Regions from separate parts of the Vogesella sp. LIG4 genome, predicted to be linked through region 1. Evidence: riboswitches for the same ligand, from Rfam matches in the RefSeq annotation. Region 1 holds a riboswitch; the other holds the start of a gene.
What was found. Region 1 has a riboswitch for thiamine pyrophosphate ahead of PSELUDRAFT_RS17710 (thiamine ABC transporter substrate binding subunit). Riboswitches for the same ligand answer to the same signal wherever they lie in the genome.
Positions count from the first base shown of each region.

Region 2: it holds a riboswitch for thiamine pyrophosphate, as region 1 does, so the genes downstream of both, thiC (phosphomethylpyrimidine synthase ThiC) here and PSELUDRAFT_RS17710 (thiamine ABC transporter substrate binding subunit) in region 1, are expected to answer to the same signal.

Region 1 covers NZ_LT607802.1:3,819,977-3,829,430, reverse strand. The annotation lists gene PSELUDRAFT_RS17720 (DUF1501 domain-containing protein) at 137-1,327, opposite strand; gene PSELUDRAFT_RS17715 (DUF1800 family protein) at 1,339-2,745, opposite strand; TPP riboswitch at 2,850-2,956, shown strand; gene PSELUDRAFT_RS17710 (thiamine ABC transporter substrate binding subunit) at 3,008-4,024, shown strand; gene PSELUDRAFT_RS17705 (GNAT family N-acetyltransferase) at 4,029-4,613, shown strand; gene PSELUDRAFT_RS17700 (iron ABC transporter permease) at 4,667-6,142, shown strand; gene PSELUDRAFT_RS17695 (ABC transporter ATP-binding protein) at 6,129-7,076, shown strand; gene PSELUDRAFT_RS17690 (methyl-accepting chemotaxis protein) at 7,462-9,150, shown strand; gene PSELUDRAFT_RS17685 (SIS domain-containing protein) at 9,375-9,454, shown strand, end outside.
Region 2 covers NZ_LT607802.1:1,193,384-1,202,837, reverse strand. The annotation lists gene PSELUDRAFT_RS19240 (hypothetical protein) at 1-136, shown strand, start outside; gene speD (adenosylmethionine decarboxylase) at 133-525, shown strand; gene PSELUDRAFT_RS05670 (sulfite exporter TauE/SafE family protein) at 537-1,283, opposite strand; gene PSELUDRAFT_RS05665 (cysteine hydrolase family protein) at 1,570-2,103, shown strand; gene ung (uracil-DNA glycosylase) at 2,138-2,851, opposite strand; gene PSELUDRAFT_RS05655 (rhodanese-like domain-containing protein) at 3,025-3,351, opposite strand; gene PSELUDRAFT_RS05650 (protein-L-isoaspartate O-methyltransferase) at 3,354-4,013, opposite strand; gene PSELUDRAFT_RS05645 (hypothetical protein) at 4,481-4,915, shown strand; gene PSELUDRAFT_RS05640 (DUF3562 domain-containing protein) at 4,950-5,189, opposite strand; TPP riboswitch at 5,421-5,558, shown strand; gene thiC (phosphomethylpyrimidine synthase ThiC) at 5,645-7,549, shown strand; gene PSELUDRAFT_RS05630 (DUF2789 domain-containing protein) at 7,920-8,150, shown strand; gene PSELUDRAFT_RS05625 (hypothetical protein) at 8,332-8,646, shown strand; gene PSELUDRAFT_RS05620 (U32 family peptidase) at 8,771-9,454, shown strand, end outside.

The DNA of each region.
Region 1 (9,454 bases):
TCCGTGTTGATGGCTGCAGTATGGCGGCGAACTATAACTTTGTTAAATTGATTTCCAATAACTGATTGTTTGCGTGCGGCTATAAGGCGGCGCCGGGCCGACAGCTTATGCTGTATGCGTTGTAGACGATGGCGGGCTACACCGCCAGCAGCGGCAGCGGGCGGAAGGTATTGCCCAGCATGGCGGCGGAGGGCTTGCCCCACCACTGTTCGATGGCCGTGGCGTACAGCTGGCGAAAATCCACCGCGTAGGGCAGATTGCCGTCGCTAATGTCGGCTAGCTGCGGTGCCTGGCCGTAGAGGCCGCCTTTTACCCGTCCGCCCAATACGAAGTGGGCATTGGCGGTGCCGTGGTCGGTGCCGTTGTTGCCGTTCTGGCGGGGGCGGCGGCCGAACTCGGCATAGCTCATGAGCAGGGTGTCGCGCCAGCGTCCGCGTGCGTCCAGCCCCTGCTGCAATGCGGCCAACCCTTCGGCCAGCTCACCCAGCAGCCGCGCCTGGGTGGCGGGCTGGTTGCTGTGGGTGTCGAAGCCGGTCAGCGTCAGCCGCGCCACCGCGATACGCGCACCGCCGTCCAGTGTGGCCAGCAGGGTGCGGATAGCCTGGCCGAAGGCGCCGGGCGCGGCCGGCAGCTTGCCTTCGTCGCGCGCACCAGCCGGTGCCATGGCGGCCATGCCGCCACCGCTGCCACCCAGCTCCGCAGCCGCATGGCGGATGTCGTCTTCCACTTTCAGGATGTGTGCCAGCGCGCCGCTGCCGCCGGCTGCGTGGCTTTGTACCAGCCTGGCCTGGCGGGCGAAGCTGTCCGGCGTGGTGAGCACCACGGCGCGGGCGCCGCCGGCCAGCGGCCCCAGTGTCTGGCTGCCGAGGATGACACCGTCGCTGGCGTAGGCATCACCCGGCGGGTAGTGCTGGAATAGCCGCGTCAGCCAGCCGTCGCTCAGGTATTGCTGGCTGTTGCTGGCGCTGTCCCAGATATCGATGGAGCGGAAGTGCGACAGATTGGGTTCCGGGTAGCCCACGCCCTGCACGATGGCCAGCTGGCCGGCCTGCCACAGCGGCAGCAGTGGTGCCAGCGCCGGGTGCAGGCCGCTGCTTTCGTTCAGTTGCAGCACCTGTTCGCGGGCAATGGCGAGGCTGGGGCGCAGCCGGTAGTAATCGCTGCTGGCGAACGGCACCACGGTGTTGAGGCCGTCGTTGCCGCCCTTCAGCTCCACCAGGATCAGCAGCCGCTCATAGCCGGCCGGTGCCAGCGCGTAGGCGAGGCCGGGCAGTTGCACGGTGAGCAGGCCGGCGCCCAGGGTTTTGAGAAAGTCGCGTCTTTGCATCGGGGTCTCCCTCATTCCACCTGGTAAGCCGGATCCATCAACAGCGCACGCAGCGTCTGGCTGGCGGGCAGGTTGGCCGCAAGCGGCTGGGTGGGCGGCAGCGCCAGCAGGTAGTGCGGCAGCTGCGCCATGCTCAGCCCGGTGCCTTGCAGCCAGTCGTCCGCCGGGAGCACCAGCTGATTCATGCTGCGCTCGGCGCGTTTCTCCAGCGGCCTGGCGGCCGGGTCCATGGCCGGCCGGTTGCCACCGTCGCGCCACAGGCGATCCAGGAACTGTTTGCGTGCCAGCAGGGTGGCGCTGTTGATCCACGCTTCGCCGCCGGGCCAGCCGCGCACATTGGGCGGGTTGAACACGTCCTGTCCCATGCCGCGGTTGAGCACCGCCAGCGCCCGCCAGTCCGGCGCCGGCTGCTCGAAGGTGCGCAGCGTACCCACGGTCAGCTCCAGCGGCGATTTCACCTGCTGGCCGGCGCTGCGCCAGAAGGCATCGCTCAGCAGCAGCTTGCGCAGCAGCGGTTTGATCTCGTAGTCGCGGGCGAAGCTTGCGGCCAACTGTTGCACCTTTTGCTCGTCCACCTGCGGCGACACCAGGTACAGCCACAGTTTGCGGGTGATGAAGCGGCTGGTTTCCGGCCGCGCCAGCAGCAGGTCCAGCACCTCGTCGCCGTCGAAATTGCCGCTGCGGCCGAACACGGTCTTGCTGCCGTCGTCATGCTGGCGCGGGCGGTAGACGAAGCTGATGCTGCCCGGTTGCAGGCTCCAGCCGGTGAAGGCGCGTGCCGCCTCGCGGATGTCCTGCTCGCTGTAATGGCCTTCGCCCAGGGTGAACAGTTCCATCACCTCGCGGGCGAAGTTCTCGTTGGGCTGGCCCTTGCGGTTGGCCGCGGTGTCCAGGTAGCGCAGCATGGCCGGATCGCGGGCGACGTCGTGCAGCAGGGTGGCGAAGTTGCCCAGCGCATCGCGGCGCAGCAGCACGTTCTGCTGGTACATCAGCTCCGGCACTTTCACTTTTTCCAGTGCCGACACGAAGTGGTTGTGCCAGAACAGGGTCATCTTTTCGCTGATCTGGCTGTGGCTGGCATACATCTCCTGCAGCCACCAGCCGCGCAGCGCCAGGCCCTTTTCCTGCTCCTCGCGCTGGAATGCCTTTTTCTCTTCCTCGCTCATGTCGCGCCGCGGCGGCAGTTGCAGTTCCTGCTCCGCCCAGCCCGGTGGCGGGGTCTGTGCCACGTGGTGGGCCTCGTCCAGCACGCGGTCCACCGCCTGCGCCCGTTCCAGTGGTGCCAGCTGGCGGATGGCCGCCGGCGGCGCGCCAAAGCCGGTGCGCTGCAGCAGCAGGCGGGCGCCGTCCTCGCCGATTGGCGCAGCCAGGGCAGACAGCGGGAGCAGGAGCGGAAGCAGGCGGCGCAGCAGGAGCATGATGGCAGTGGAATGTAAAAAGGCAGTTCACAGTCTAGCTGCCAGGGCAGGGGCGGGTTGCGCACAGCTGTTAAGGATTGTGGCATGAAGCGTTATACTTGCCGCTCGATCACCGGGGGTGCCCGCCAGGCATGTTGGCCAGGCGGACTGAGAAATACCCCAGAACCTGATCTGGGTCATGCCAGCGGAGGAAGTGTGATGTGCGGCCATGCCGCGTGCCGCTTCTTCTTTTGGGTGCCGTAAGCAAAAGAGGATGTCTGCAATGTTCAAGAAAACCATCATGTTGCTGGCGCTGGCCGGCGTCTCCCTTTGTGCCGCAGCCGGCGAGCTGCGCGTGCTGACGCACAGCTCGTTCAGCCTGCCCAAGGACAAACTGGCCGAGTTCGAGCAGCAGGCCGGCGTGAAGCTGTCCATCATCAAGGCCGGCGATGCCGGCGAGATGCTCAACAAGCTGATCCTCACCCGCGCCAACCCCATTGCCGACGTGGTGTACGGCATCGACAACACCCTGATCGGCAAGGCCAATGCCGCCGGCGTGCTGGAGCCCACCAGCAGCAAGGTTGGCCGCAGCGTGGCCGGCGTTGCCCTGCCGGGCGCGGTAGCGGTGGACTACGGCTACGTGAACCTGAACATCGACAAGGCCTGGTTCGCCAAGAACAAGCTGCCGCTGCCGGCCAGCCTGGACGACCTGGCCAAGCCGGCCTACAAGAACCTGCTGGTGGTGGAAAACCCGGCTACCTCCAGCCCGGGGCTGGCCTTTCTGCTGGCCACCATCGCCGGCAAGGGCGAGGCCGGCGCCTTCCAGTGGTGGGAGAAGCTGCGCGATAACGGCATGAAGGTGGTGAAAGGCTGGAGCGAGGCCTACTACACCGAGTTCAGCCGCAACGGCGGCGCGCGCCCCATCGTGGTGAGCTATGCCACCAGCCCGGCGGCCGAGGTGTTCTACAGCAAGGAAAAACTCAGCGAGGCGCCCACCGCCAACCTGCTGCTCAAGGGCGGCGTGTTCCAGCAGGTGGAAGGCGTGGCGCGGGTGAAGGGAGGCAAGGAGCCGCAGGCGGCGCAGGCCTTTGTCGATTTCATGCGCAGCAATGCGGCGCAGCAGGCGATTCCCACCGAAATGTGGATGTACCCGGCAGTGGACGGCGTGAGCCTGGACCCGGTGTACAAGCACGCGCCGCAGCCCACCGCGTTCAGCAACCCCAAGCTTGACGCCATGCAGGCCAAGACCGCCGGCTGGGTCAGCCGCTGGACGCGGCTGGTGCTGAAATCCGGTAACTGACGCCATGCTTGCGGCCAACCTTGCTGCCAATCTTGCAGTTGGACGCCACGGCGACATCCACAGCCCGCGGCTGATACTGCGCCACCTGGATGCCGAGGTACTGCGCCTGGGCAGCAACGGCCGCCATGTCGAGGCCGGCGCCCGGCTGGGCGCCGTGCTGCCGGCGGACTGGCTGGGCGAGCAGGCGCTGATGGCGCTGCGGCTGGCGGACATGCTGGCCGATGACGGCTACGCGCCGTGGTCGCTGCGCGCCATGCTGTGCCGCGACAGCGGCCGCATGCTGGGGCATATCGGCTTTCACAGCACGCCGGCGCCGGCGTATCTGCATGAGCTGGCGCCGGGCGCGGTGGAGCTGGGCTACACCGTGTACGCCGCGCACCGTCGCCAGGGCTACGCCGCCGAGGCGCTGGCCGCCATGCTGCACTGGGCGCGGCGCGAGCACGGGCAGCAGCGCTTCGTGCTGTCCATCGCGCCGCACAACCAGCCGTCGCTGGCGCTGGCGCACCGCTTCGGCTTTTGCCAGGTGGGCAGCTGGCACGACCCGGAAGACGGCGACGAGCAGGTGTTCCTGCTGGAGCACGCTGCGTGAACTGGCCGCTGCGCAGCAGCCTGGCGCTGCTGCCGCTGTTGTTCCTGGCCGCCATGGTGGCGGCGCCGCTGGCGCGGTTGCTGTGGCAGGGCGGGGTGGCGTTCAGCCCGGCGCTGCTGCAGGACAGCTACCTGCAGTGGCGGCTGGCGTGGTCGCTGGGGCAGGCGCTGGCCAGCTGTCTGCTGTGCCTGCTCATTGGCCTGCCGCTGGCCTGGGTGCTGGCGCGCTATGACTTTCCCGGCCGCCGCCTGCTGCTGCGGTTGTTGCTGCTACCCTTCGTGATGCCCACCCTGGTGGCCGGCCTCGGCGTGCTGGCGCTGTTCGGCCCGCATGGCGTGAGCGGCATCAATCTGCAGGACACGCCGTGGCTGCTGCTGTACGGCAACCTGTTCTACAACCTGCCGCTGCTGGTGCGTGCCGGGGTGGATGGCCTGGCGCAGGTGCCGGCCAGCCGCCTGCAGGCGGCGCGCACGCTGGGCGCCACGCCGTGGCGCTGCTTCTGGCGGGTGGAGTGGCCGGTGCTGCGGCCGTGGCTGGGCTCCGCGCTGTGCCTGATCTTCCTGTACTGCTTTGCCGGTTTCGGCCTGGCGCTGCTGCTGGGCGGGCAGCGCTACGCCACGGTGGAAGTGGAAATCTATTCGCTGGTGGCTTACGAGCTGAACCTGGCTGATGCCGGCGCGCTGGCACTGCTGGCACTGGCGGTGGGTGCACTGGCGGTAGGCGGCTATGCCTGGGTCGAGCGCCGGCTGGTGCGGGACAACCGCCCCGGCCCCACGTTGTGCCGCCCGCCGCAAGGTTGGCCGCAACGCCTGCAGCTGCTGGCGGCGCTGCTGTTGCTGGCGCTGTGCTGCGCCGCGCCGCTGGCCGCGATTGTCTGGCGTGCACTGCAGGCCGATGCCGCCAGCTGGCGCAGCCTGTGGGATGGCGAGGTGCTGGGCGCCATCGGCAACACGCTGCGTTTTTCTGCCGGCGCGGTGCTGCTGGCGCTGTTGCTGGGGCTGACGCACGGCGTGGCGGCGGCGCGCTGGTGGTGGCTGCGCGGGCTGGGCTTTCTGCCTTTCATGGTGTCGCCGGTGATGCTGGCCTTCGGCCTGCTGCTGCTGTACCCGCAGTTCAGCGCCAGCCTGGGGCTGCTGCTGGCGGCCTATGCGCTGCTGGGCTACCCCTTTGTGGCCAAGGCGGTGGCGGCGGCGCTGGCCAGTCTGCCGCCCAGCCTGCCGGCGGCGGCGCGCACCCTGGGCGCCACCCGCTGGCGCGCTTTTCTCCGCGTCAGCCTGCCGCTGATCCGCCCGGCGCTGCGCCGCGGGCTGGCGTTTGCCGCTGCCACCGCGGTGGGCGAATTCGCGGTGACGCTGTTCCTGTCGCGCCCGGAGTGGACCACGCTCACCACGCTGATCTACCAGCGGCTGGGCCGCCCCGGTGCGGCCAACCTGCAGCAGGCCATGCTGCTTACCTGTTTGCTGCTGGGCTTTGCCCTGCTGGCGTTCCTGATCATCGAATGGCCGGAGAAACATCGTGCTGCGGATTGAACAACTGAGCCTGGCCTTCCACCGCCGCCGCGTGCTGGACGGCGTGTCGCTGCAGGTGGCGGCAGGTGAGACGCTGGCGCTGCTGGGGCCGTCCGGCGCCGGCAAGTCCAGCCTGCTGGCGGTGCTGGCCGGGCTGCAGCGGCCGGATGCCGGCAGTGTCAGCCTGCACGGCCGCGACCTGCTGGCGCTGCCGCCGGAGCGCCGCCAGCTGGCGATGATGTTCCAGGATCATGCGCTGTTCCCGCACCTGGACGCTGCGGCCAACGTTGCCTTCGGCCTGGTCGAGCGCGGCCAGCCGCCACGTGCGGCGCGGCAGCAGGCCGAAGACATGCTGGCGGCGGTGGGGCTGGCCGGCCGTGGCCGCGCCGCCTGCCACACCCTGTCCGGCGGCGAACGGCAGCGGGTGGCGCTGGCACGCGCGCTGGTGTGCCGGCCGCAGTTGCTGCTGCTGGACGAACCGTTCTCCAGCCTGGACACCGACCTCAAACAGCAGCTGCTGGCCGATGTGGCGCAGCACCTGGCCGGCCTGCAGGTGCCGGCGCTGCTGGTAACGCACGACCGTCACGAGGCATTCACCCTGGCGCAGCGGGTGGCCATTCTGCAGCACGGCCGCATCGTGCAGCAGGGCACGCCGGCGGAGATCCTGGCGCAGCCGGCCAGTGCCTGGGTGGCGCGCTTCGTCGGCTTTCACAATGTGTTCGATGGCTACGCCATCCCGCCGCAGGCCTTCGTGCTGGGCGATGGCCAGCCGCAGCGGCGCATCCTGGCGGTGGCGCCGCAGGCCGATGGCTGGCGGCTGACGGTGGCGGGTGACGACGCGCCGTGGCAGCTGCTGCTCAGCCCGCGCGAGCTGGCCGGCATGCCGCAGCCGCAGGTTGGCCGCAGCCTGGCGCTGGGGGTGCGCGCGGAGGCGCTGCTGCGCTGGCAGGGCTGATCGCGCCCGGAGCGCCGCCACCATGCCGCCCACGCCACTGGCTGGGCGGCATTTTTATTGCCGCGCGTGGCCGTGCCTGGCTATGTGCAAATGCAGCAATGCTTTTGGCATGAAGCATCACGGGTGTTGTGCCGGCAATCTGCGGCTAATCCGGCTTGCCATTGGCATTTTATGGCGCAAGCCGGCGCTTTATTGGTTGGTATAGACATTTTGTGGCCATTTATTGCCAGCGAGGTGGTGGCAGAGCGCTGGCGCGGGCTGGAGTGGCCGCTAGGTGTAACTACCTAGCGGCGGCTTATTGCATTGACATGTAATTTGATAATGGCTAACTAACAGATGAATTAACAAATGTTGACGTTCTCACCTCACCCACCGGAGTAACGACATGTTCCGTCATCTGACCATAGGCCAGCGCCTGAGCCTGCTGCTCGGGCTGCTGCTGCTGATAGCCGCCACCCTGGGCGGCTACGGCATGTATGTGCAATCCAGAATCATGGGCGCCTTTGCCACCACCTATAACGACCGCGTGCTGCCGCTGCAGCAGCTCAAGCACGTGGCGGACGGCTACGCCAGCAGCATCGTGGATGCCACTCACAAGCTGCACGCCGGTAGCATCAGCCGCGATACCTTTCTGCAGAACCTGGACAGCGCACGCAGCGACATCGACAAACAATGGCAGGCTTACCGTGCCACCTATCTGACCGCAGAAGAGCAGGGCCTGGCTGCCCGGGCGGAGCAGGCAATGCAGGTGGCCAATGCCGCCACCGTGCAACTGCGCCAGCTGGCGCAGGCGGGCGATGCCGCCGGCCTGCAGCAGTTCACCGACCAGCAGCTGTACCCGGCGATGGACCCGGTGGCACGGCAGATCGACGCGCTGATCGAGCTGCAGCTGCGGGTGGCTGCCGAGGAGTACGCCAAGGCGCAGGTTTCCGCGCAGCACAGTACCAATATGTCGATCGTGCTGATGCTGGCCGGTCTGGCGCTGGGCAGCAGCATGGGCTTTTTCATCATCCGCAACCTGCTGCGCCAGCTGGGCGGCGAGCCGGCAGATGTGGTGCAGCTGGCACGGCGCATTGCCGCCGGCGATCTCAGCCAGAGCCTGGCGGTGCGGGCCGGCGACGACAGTAGCGTGGTGGCCTGCATGGCCGTCATGCAGCAATCGCTGGGCCGGCTGGTGCAGGAGCTGGAGCAGGTGATCGAGCGGCTGTCGATCAACGCCACCGAGTTGGCCGCATCCTCCGAGCAGGTCGCGGTAACGGCGGAGGAGCAGACCCGCTCCGTTGCCGCCATGTCGGCATCGGTGGAGCAGCTGTCGGTGAGCATCGCCTCGGTCAGCGACAATACCCGCGAAGTGGCGCGCGATGCCGGCAGTGCCGGCCAGCTGGCCGGCGCCGGCGAAGCCAGCATCAGCGGCACGCTGGATACCATCCAGCAGGTCAGCGCGCAGGTGCAGGCGTCGCAGCAGCAGGCCAATCTGCTGGGCAGCAAGTCGCAGCAGATCTCCGGCGTGGTGGAAGTGATTCGCGACGTGGCCGAGCAGACCAATCTGCTGGCGCTGAACGCCGCCATCGAAGCGGCGCGCGCCGGCGAGGCCGGCCGCGGCTTCGCCGTGGTGGCCGACGAGGTGCGCAAGCTGTCGGAACGCACCGCGCATTCCACCAGCCAGATCAGCGAGATCATTGCCGAGATGGTGTCCAGCAGCCAGCAGGTGGTGGCCGACATTCACCAGACCGTGGCCGGCATGGAGCAAGGACTGCTGCAGACCCGCCAGGCGCGCGACAATATGGCCGGCATCAGCGGCAACGTTGGCCGCATCAACCAGGCGATCCTGTCGGTATCGGCGGCGCTGGCGCAGCAGCAGGCGGCCAGCGGCAATATCGCCGGCAACGTGGAGCAGGTGGCGCAGATGACCGAGGAAACCAGCACCGCCGCCACCCAGACCGCGGTATCCGCCAGCCAGCTGGAACAGATGGCAGGGGAGCTGAAAGCGGCAATCGCCTTCTTCACCCTGCCGCCGCTGGCGGTGGCAGCGGCGGCCAGCCTGCGCCCGGCCGTGCGGCTGCAGCCGGCGTAAGCCGTACTGGCCAGGTGCTTTGCCGGGCAATCGCATCGGCAGCCTTGCTGTTTGTAAAACCAGGCCCTTCCGCGCTGCGAAAGGGCTTGTTCAATACACGCACGGGCCCCGCGGGGCCCGTGCTGTTGTTGGCGCCGGCACCGGCTTCCGCCGGAAGAGGTACTGCGCAGGCGGGGCGAGGCGGGTACAATGCCCGGCCATCAAGATAAAACCAGGCTGACACCATGAAACCGCATATTGTTGCCACCCTCACCGAAGCGCGCAGTGCCCTGGACGCACTGCTGTCCAACCAGCAGGCGCTGGC
Region 2 (9,454 bases), 1.5 Mb from region 1:
CATCTGCTACTGCCTGGCGATCATCATCATCACCACCTTGCTGAGCTACGCCCAGGATGATGAAGGCAGTTACCGTAGCGGCGGCAGCGGCAGTAGCAGCCGCGGCTATGGCGGCTTCTCCGGCGGGCACAAATGAGCCACCTGGGCGAACACCTGCTGGCCGACCTGTATGACTGTGCGGCCAACCTTCTCGCCGATGCCTCACACGTGGAGCACGCACTTTACGCTGCGGCCCGTGCGGCGGGAGCCCATGTGCTGGCAGGACACTTCCATCATTTCGGCGCGGGGCAGGGCGTCACCGGCGTACTGCTGCTGGCCGAATCGCATATCAGCATCCACACCTGGCCAGAGTACGGCTATGCCGCCATCGACCTGTTCCTATGCGGCAGCGGCGCGCACATGGCGGCCTTGCAGGTACTGAATCAAGCGCTGCAGGCGGGGCGAACCGAAACCAGCCGGCATCAGCGCGGGCAGCGTTCCCGCCACCACGACAGCGCAGTTCTGCCAGCAAACAACCCAGCTTGATCCACGACCACTCAAACCAACGCCGAGTACACCAGCTGCGCGCCGGACAGCGCCAGCAGCGCCACCGCGCTGCTGAAGAAGGCCTGCTCCGGCATGCGGCGCTGCAGGCGCACGCCCAGCCATACGCCCAGCGGCACCAGTGGTGACAGCAACAGGCACTGCCAGAGTACCGTTGCCGTAAACAGATGCAGCGCCAGGTAGGGCAGCAGCTTCACCAGGTTCACCACGGTAAAGAACACCGCCAGTGTGGCGACGAAGCGTTCCTTGGACAGCGGGCGACTGAACAGGTACACCAGCACCGGCGGGCCGCCGGCATGCGCCAGCGTGCTGGTGAGGCCGCCAAACAGCCCGGCGATGCGCCCGGCCAGCGGCCCCATCTGCCGCGGCGTGGCCGGAAAGAAGCGCAGCCACAGCCGCTGCGCGGCGAATAGCAGCGCCAGCAAGCCGATCACCAGCTTCACCGACCAGGCCGGCAGCAGGCCGAAGGCCAGCGCGCCCAGGCCAATGCCCAGCAGCGCACCGGACAGCATCAGCCGCAATTCGTGCGTGTCCCAGCGCCGCCAGTACAGCTTCACGCTGGACAGATCCATCAGGCACAGCAGCGGCAGGGTAAGGGCGGCGGCGGCTTCCGGCGGCATCACCAGCGACATCAGCGGCACGGCAATGCCGCCGAACACGCCGCCAAAGCCACCCTTGGCGACACCGGTGAGCAGGATGGCCACGGCGCTGACCAGCCAGGCGGAAAGTGAGAAGCTCATCTGACAATCGAATCTATTGAAGTGGAACCGACGAGCATAGTGGCGAAACCGTCATGCCGTCATCCGGCAGGTAGCGGCAATGCCGGTATCGTGATTGACGAAACCGGCGGCGCCAACTCATGATGCACGCATGAGTGCACCTGCCCGCCACACCACCGCCACCACCACGACCCGACAACGGGGCCGGGAAGGCGACGTACAGCCGCAGTAGCCGTACTTTCCCACCCCGGGCGCTGGCCGGGGTGTACTTCTCCGGCCCGTTCGGGCACATCACCAAGGAGAAGCCATGAGTTCCCCCGTTCGTAGCGCCCTGTTGATCATCGACATGCAGTACGGCCTGTATCACGCCCCGGACAAACCGTGGCAGCGCGAACAGCTGCTGGCCAATATTGGCAGCCTCGTCACCCGGGCACGCCGTACGGGAACCCTGCTGCTGGCTGCGCGCCATACCGGCCCCGCCGATTCCCCCATTGCTGCGGGCAGCCCCCTGTGGCAGTTGCTGCCGGAGCTGGCGCTCGAACAAAACGACGCCATCATCTTCAACAAGACCCGCCCCAGCTGCTTCCAGGGCACGGAGCTGGCAGCGCTGCTGGCGCAGCATGACATCCAGCGGCTGATCATCTGCGGCATGAAAACCCAGTACTGCGTGGACAGCACCGTGCGCGCCGCCGCCGAGCGCGGCCTGCAATGCGTGCTGGTGGCGGATGCGCATTCCTGCGCGGATACGCCACAGCTGCCGGCCAGCCAGATCGTGGCCCACCATAACGCGACCCTGGCGGCCTTCGCTTCTATCCAGCCGGCAAGCGAGATCCAGTTCTGATGCCGACAGTCAGGCCGGCAAGCAGGGCAGCCCGCTAGAACAGGCGGTCCTGCGTAGCCGGCGCGCCCCAGGCGATTTCGCCGCGGCCGCGTGCGGCCAACCATTGATTGGCCTGCGAGAAGTGACGGCAGCCGAAGAAGCCGCGGCTGGCGGACAGCGGAGACGGATGCACCGCCTTCAGCACCGCGTGGCGGCCGGCATCGATGCGCTCGGCCTTGCCCTGCGCCCAGTTGCCCCACAGCAGGAACACGCAACCGGGGTTTTGCGCGCTCACCGCGTCGATCAGCGCATCCGTGATTTGCTGCCAGCCGAGCTTGCCGTGGCTGCCGGCATTGTCGGCCTCCACCGTCAGCGAGGTGTTGAGCAGCAGCACGCCCTGGCGCGCCCAGTGCGACAGGTCGCCGCTGGCGGCCGGGGCGACGCCCAGGTCGCTGGCCAGCTCCTTGTACATATTGCGCAGGCTGGGCGGAATCTTCACCCCGGCCGGCACCGAAAAACTCAGCCCCATGGCCTCGCCGGCACCGTGGTACGGGTCCTGCCCCAGGATCACCACCCGCACGTCCTGCGGCGCCACGTGGCGCAGTGCATTGAAGATCAGCTCGCGCGGCGGATAGATCGCCACGCCGTCAGCGGCGCGGGCGGCAAGACGCGCCTCGATGGCCTGCAGCTGCGCGGCCAGCGCCGGAGCGGCCAGCACATCGCGCCAGGCGGTGGGCAGGGATTCGATAGCGGGGGATAGGTAACTCATGCTCACTCGATTTCTGCCACGCGGTGGCAACAACAAAAAAGCCGCTCCGGCAGGAACGGCTTTCGACTTGGCAGGATGGCGCAGAATCTGTTTACGATCTCGCGAGCTAGAGCGAGACAAGGCGTACTCACCGCGTAACGTTTCACGAAGCACAGCAGATCGTAAGCAGGTTCTCAGTAGCGTGCCATCGCCGGGTCTACCTCATTGGCCCAGGCATCCACGCCGCCACGCAGGCTCAGCACCTGCTCGAAGCCGGCGTTCTGCAGGTAGAGGCCCACCTGGAAGCTGCGCACGCCGTGGTGGCAGATGGTAACGATGGGCACATCGTCCGGCAGCTCGTTATGACGCAGCGGCACCATGTTCATCACCATCTGCTGCGAGCCGGCGATGTGGCACAGCGCGTATTCCCAGTCCTCGCGCACATCCAGCAGCACCGGCTTGGCACGACTGTCGTCCGCCAGCCAGGCCGCCAGATCGCGGGCAGTGATTTCGCCTACCATGCTCAGAAGCTGAAGCGGGACGGCTCGATGGCGTCCAGCTGCTGCAGGCGTGCGATATTGGTGTCGAAGCTCACGCTTTCCTGGTAGGCGCTTTCCGACACGCGGGTGATGATCTTGGCGATCATTACCGGGGCATCGCCCACGATCACCGCCAGGCGGCCGCCCACGGCCAGCTGCGCCTTCAGCGCTTCCGGCACCACCGGTACCGAGCCGCCGAGGAAGATCACGTCGAACGGCGCCTGCGAGGCCAGGCCGTCGATGCCGTTGCCCACACTCAGGGTCACATTGCGGATGCCGGCGGTCTTCAGGTTGGCCGCAGCGCGCTGGGATTGCTCGGCGTCCAGGTCCACGCTGTACACGTGCTGGCTCACCGCGGCCAGCAGTGCGGTCATGTAGCCGCTGCCGGTGCCCACTTCCAGTACCTTGTCGCTGGCTTTCACCTGCAGGTCCTGCAGCAGGCGGGCTTCCACCTTCGGTTCCAGCATGGTGCAGCCGTTTTCCAGCGGCAGCTGCACGTCGGTAAATGCCAGGGTGCGCTTGTCTTCCGGCACGAAATCTTCGCGTTTCACGTGAAACAGCAAATCGAGGATGGAGGTGTCGAGCACATCCCACGGACGGATCTGCTGCTCAACCATGTTGAAACGGGCTTGTTCGAAATTCATCGGAAACTCCGGGGGATTCAAGACTAAATAAAAGGACGACTCTGAAAACCGCACGCGGCATGTCATACGGTTTTCGCAGGCGCCCGGCATCGGGCTGAAACATCACCATGCTGCCTGTGCAGCAGCCGGAGAAAAACCATCAATATCAAGGCACTGGCAAAAAAATGCCACTACCGTACCGTGCCACCCTCACGCCACCGCTACCGCCCGCAGTGGCGGCCGCTGGCCGCACTTATCCAAAGTGGCCGTCATCATACAGGAGTCGGAGAAAGCCCCCAAGGCACATGTCGCATTCTTGCCTCAAAGGCTAGGGGGCAGGGCTTGAAGAACGGACCAGTGGCATGGATGGGCAGGGCGAGGAAAAGTTGCATGCCGGTAGCCGGCCGCAGCCGGCATTGCATTGGCATTCCGCAGTAAATAACGGTATATACTGTATATCTCGTTTAATCAGCGCACCGGTGCCCGTCATGAAGAAACCCGCAGCAATCACGCCCGAGACCACTACTCCCACCCAGCAAACCGCCCGCCCTACCCGTAGCCGCCGTCGCACCGGCAGCAAGCCGGCCGCAGCGGAGCAGGCCGCCCCGGCAGAAGCCGTGGCAAGCAAGGCGCCAGCCGTTGCTGCCGCCCCGGTAGAGGCCGCCGCCGTCACCACTGCCGGTGACAAGAAAAAGAAGAAAACCAAGGTGGTGCGCGACAGCTTCACCATGCCCAAGAGCGACTACGACAAGATTGCCGAGCTGAAGAAGAAAAGCCTGGATGCCGGCATCAACATCAAGAAGAGCGAGCTGCTGCGCGCCGGCCTGCTGGCGCTGGAAGCCATGCCTGTTGCACGGCTGAAAACCATGCTGGCCAAGGTGGAAAGCATCAAGACCGGCCGCCCGTCGTCCAAGAACGACTAGGCATTAACAATCAGGCAATGCGGCCAACTGCCGCTCAGCCCTGTAAACGGCGGGCAGCAGGCGCCACACGAGCGGCGTCTGCCTGCGCGCCGGGCATGGCACGCAGGGATTCGCGTACCTTCCGCCCGGCCAGCACCAGCAGGTAATCCTGCACCCGGGCGTGGGCGCATAGCGAGCCCAGCGCCTGCTCGAAGCATCTTTGCACCTCGGCCTCCGGCACACCGGTCTTGCTGGCAACATCCTCGATGGCATGCCGCAACTGACTCTCGTTCATTCCCGCCTCCTCCTGGCCACCTGTGGCCAGCCGACAAGTATTGACTGTAGAACAACACCTGCCAGACGCCAGCCCGGTTTGCCGCCAACCGCCTCCCCACGCCCAAATCACCCATGATGGTTGGCGCCAGACGCCTGCCGATGCCGGGCAACTACCTGGTTTCAAAGCGGAATGCCGCGACGGCGCAGAGGAAAAAGCGCTTGCGGTCACACCGCAATTCACTTACCTTCGCTGCGTCGCTAGGGGTCCTGCCCCTGCCGGACAGCGCCAGGGAGCAGTTCCCGCACGCAACGGCAGGCTGGTGGGTGAGAGTTACCCTTCGAACCTGACCCGGATAATCCCGGCGTAGGGAAGCGTGATCTGCCAGACACTCCAATGCCGTACGGGCCTCGCCCGTGCCGCCCCGCCTGTCCGGGTCGCTCCTTGCGCCGTTTCATCGCAACTGGAGCCCCCCGATGAACGCGCCTAGCAAACTGAACGAACAAATGGTGGTGGATTCCGCCGCCATCCAGCCGCTGCCGAACTCCCGCAAGATCCACGTACAGGGCAGCCGCCCGGACATTCGCGTGCCGATGCGCGAAATCAGCCAGGCCGACACCCCCACCCAGTTCGGCGGCGAGCAGAACCCGCCGATCTACGTCTACGACACCAGCGGCCCGTACAGCGACCCGCAAGCCAGCATCGACATCCGCTCCGGCCTGCCGGCACTGCGTGCTGCCTGGATTGCCGAGCGTGACGACACCGAGCTGCTGGCCGGCCTGAGCAGCGAATACGGCCGCGCCCGCGAGGCGGACCCGAAGCTGGCCGACCTGCGCTTCGACCTCACCCGCAAGCCGCGCCGCGCCAGGGCCGGTGCCAACGTTACCCAGATGCACTACGCGCGCCGCGGCATCATCACCCCGGAAATGGAATTCGTCGCCATCCGCGAAAACCAGAACCGCAAGGCGTATATCGAATCGCTGCACGCCACCGGCAACAACCGCCTGCTGGAGCTGATGACCCGCCAGCACGCCGGCCAGAACTTCGGCGCCCAGCTGCCGGAAGACATCACCGCGGAATTCGTGCGCCAGGAAGTGGCCGCCGGCCGCGCCATCATCCCCAACAACATCAACCACCCGGAAAGCGAACCGATGATCATCGGCCGCAACTTCCTGGTGAAGATCAACGGCAACATCGGCAACAGCGCGGTAACATCGTCGATCAGCGAAGAAGTGGACAAGATGACCTGGGGCATCCGCTGGGGCGCCGACACCATCATGGACCTGTCCACCGGCAAGAACATCCACGAAACCCGCGAGTGGATCCTGCGCAACTCCCCGGTACCCATCGGCACCGTGCCCATCTACCAGGCGCTGGAAAAGGTGAACGGCAAGGCCGAAGACCTCAACTGGGAAATCTTCCGCGACACGCTGATCGAACAGGCCGAGCAGGGCGTGGACTACTTCACCATCCACGCCGGCGTACTGCTGCGCTACGTGCCGATGACCGCCAACCGTATGACCGGCATCGTGTCGCGCGGCGGCTCCATCATGGCCAAGTGGTGCCTGGCGCATCACCAGGAAAACTTCCTCTACACCCACTTTGCGGAAATCTGCGAAATCATGAAGGCCTACGACGTAGCCTTCAGCCTGGGTGACGGCCTGCGCCCGGGCTCCGCCTGGGACGCCAACGACGCCGCGCAGCTGGGCGAACTCAAGACCCTGGGCGAACTGACGCAGATCGCCTGGCAGCACGACGTGCAGGTGATGATCGAAGGCCCCGGCCACGTGCCGATGCAGCTGATCAAGGAGAACATGGACAAGGAACTGGAGTGGTGCCACGAAGCGCCGTTCTACACCCTGGGGCCGCTCACCACCGACATCGCACCGGGCTACGACCACATCACCTCCGCCATCGGCGCCGCACAGATCGGCTGGTACGGCACCGCCATGCTGTGCTACGTCACCCAGAAGGAACACCTGGGCCTGCCGAACAAGAACGATGTGAAGGAAGGCATCATCACCTACAAGCTGGCTGCGCACGCCGCCGATCTCGCCAAGGGTCACCCCGGCGCGCAGATCCGCGACAACGCGCTGTCCAAGGCGCGCTTCGAGTTCCGCTGGGAAGACCAGTTCAACCTGGGCCTGGACCCGGACAAGGCGCGCGACTTCCACGACGAAACGCTGCCGAAAGACAGCGCCAAGGTGGCGCACTTCTGCTCCATGTGCGGCCCGCACTTCTGTTCGATGAAGATCACCCAGGACGTGCGCGAATTCGCCGCCAAGCAGGGCATCAGCGAGCAGGACGCGCTGCACAAGGGCATGGAAGTGAAGGCTATCGAGTTCGTGCAGGGCGGCGGCAAGCTGTACGACAAGATCTGATGCCGCGTTCCTGATTTACCGTTTCACATGAAACAAAAGGTTGGCCGCAAGCTTGCGGCCAACCTTTTTTATTTGCCAAAGGCGCAACGGCTCACTGCCGGCTGAATTCCTGCTGGCGTACCTCCTCCAGCAGCGCGTGGAACCAGTCGCAGGCGTGCAGGTTTTTCAGGTCGCCATCGCTGCACAGCTTGCCGTAGTCGGGCAGGCTGCCGGCGGCGCGGCATTGCTCACACCCAGCTACACGGCAGCGACGTATTACTCACCGGCGATGCCAATTGCGCTGCTACATCCGTTGCTGCAGTCTATGCTGCACAGACAAATCGTTGCACAGTCACATCACCAACAAAACACGTTGCCAAAGGAGAGCAGCATGGATACCAGCCACCACGATCTGCCGGGCCTGTTCCAGCAACTGGGCCTGCCGGCCGAGCCCCCCGCCATCCGCGCCTTCATCGCCAGCCACCCGCTGCCGCACGAAACCGCCATCGAGGATGCCCCGTTCTGGAACCGCTCGCAGTCATCGTTCCTGAAGCAGGCGCTGGACGAAGACGCCGAGTGGGCGGAAGCAGTGGACGCACTGGCCAACCTGCTCAGCAGCTGAGGCCAGCCAGCCGCCCGGTCATGGTCTATGCTGGGTTACACCCACCAGGCATGCGCGCACGCGCCCCCGCGTGCGCCGGCCCGGCTACCTTGCAACACGGCCGCCCAACAGCCTCCGCGCTGCAGCGGCAGCTGCTGACCGCGCGCTTCCGGCATGCCCTGTTCTGACAGGAGTAGCCACCATGTTCATCGCCCGCTGGAGTATCGAAGCCCGTTTCGGCCACAAGGCCGAAGTGCTGGCGCAGATGCATCACTGGTTACAGGAAATCGGTTCACAAATAGGCTGGAGCGAAGACCGCGTGCGCCTGCTGACCGGTTCGATCGGCGCCAGGGAATCCACCATCCAGTCCGAAATCACCGTTGGCAGCCTGGCCGAGCTGGAAGCCGCCTGGGCCAAGCTGGCCACCCTGGACGCCCACGCCGCCTGGAGCCGACAGCTGGAACCACACGTGGTTTCCGGTACCCAGCACTGGGAAATCTTCCGCCTGCTGAGCTGATCTTTTCCACACGGCGTCCGCCTGCCGCCGGCGCTCGCGGCGGCAATGCGGGCGGCTACACCTAAGCCACTGATTCCGCTATACTTCCGCCCCTTCACCCCACCACCCACCGCAGGAAGTATTCATGAGTCTGTTGCCGCACCAGGTAGAGCTGCTGTCCCCCGCCAAGAACGCCGACATCGGCCGCGAGGCCATCCTGCACGGCGCCGACGCGGTGTATATCGGCGGCCCCAGCTTTGGCGCGCGGCACAACGCCTGCAACAGCGTGGAAGATATCGCCTCCCTGGTGCAATTCGCCCACCGCTACCATGCGCGCATCTTCACCACCCTCAACACCATCCTGCACGATGCCGAGCTGGACGCGGCGCGCAAGCTGATCTGGCAACTGTACGACGCCGGCGTGGACGCGCTGATCGTGCAGGATATGGGCATCCTGCGCATGGATCTGCCGCCGATCCAGCTGCATGCCTCCACCCAGTGCGACATCCGCAGCCCGGAGAAGGCGCGCTTCCTGTCCGATGCCGGCTTCAGCCAGATCGTGCTGGCGCGCGAGCTGACCATTCCGCAGATCGCCAAGATCGCGCAGACCGTGGCCGAAGGCGCCGACCCGGCCGCCATCGAATACTTCATCCACGGCGCGCTGTGCGTGGCGTACTCCGGCCAGTGCTTCATCAGCCATGCCGACACCGGCCGCAGTGCCAACCGCGGCGACTGCTCGCAGGCCTGCCGCCTGCCGTACACGCTGACCGACGAAAAAGGCGGCGTGGTGGCCTTCGACAAGCACCTGCTGTCGATGAAGGACAACAAC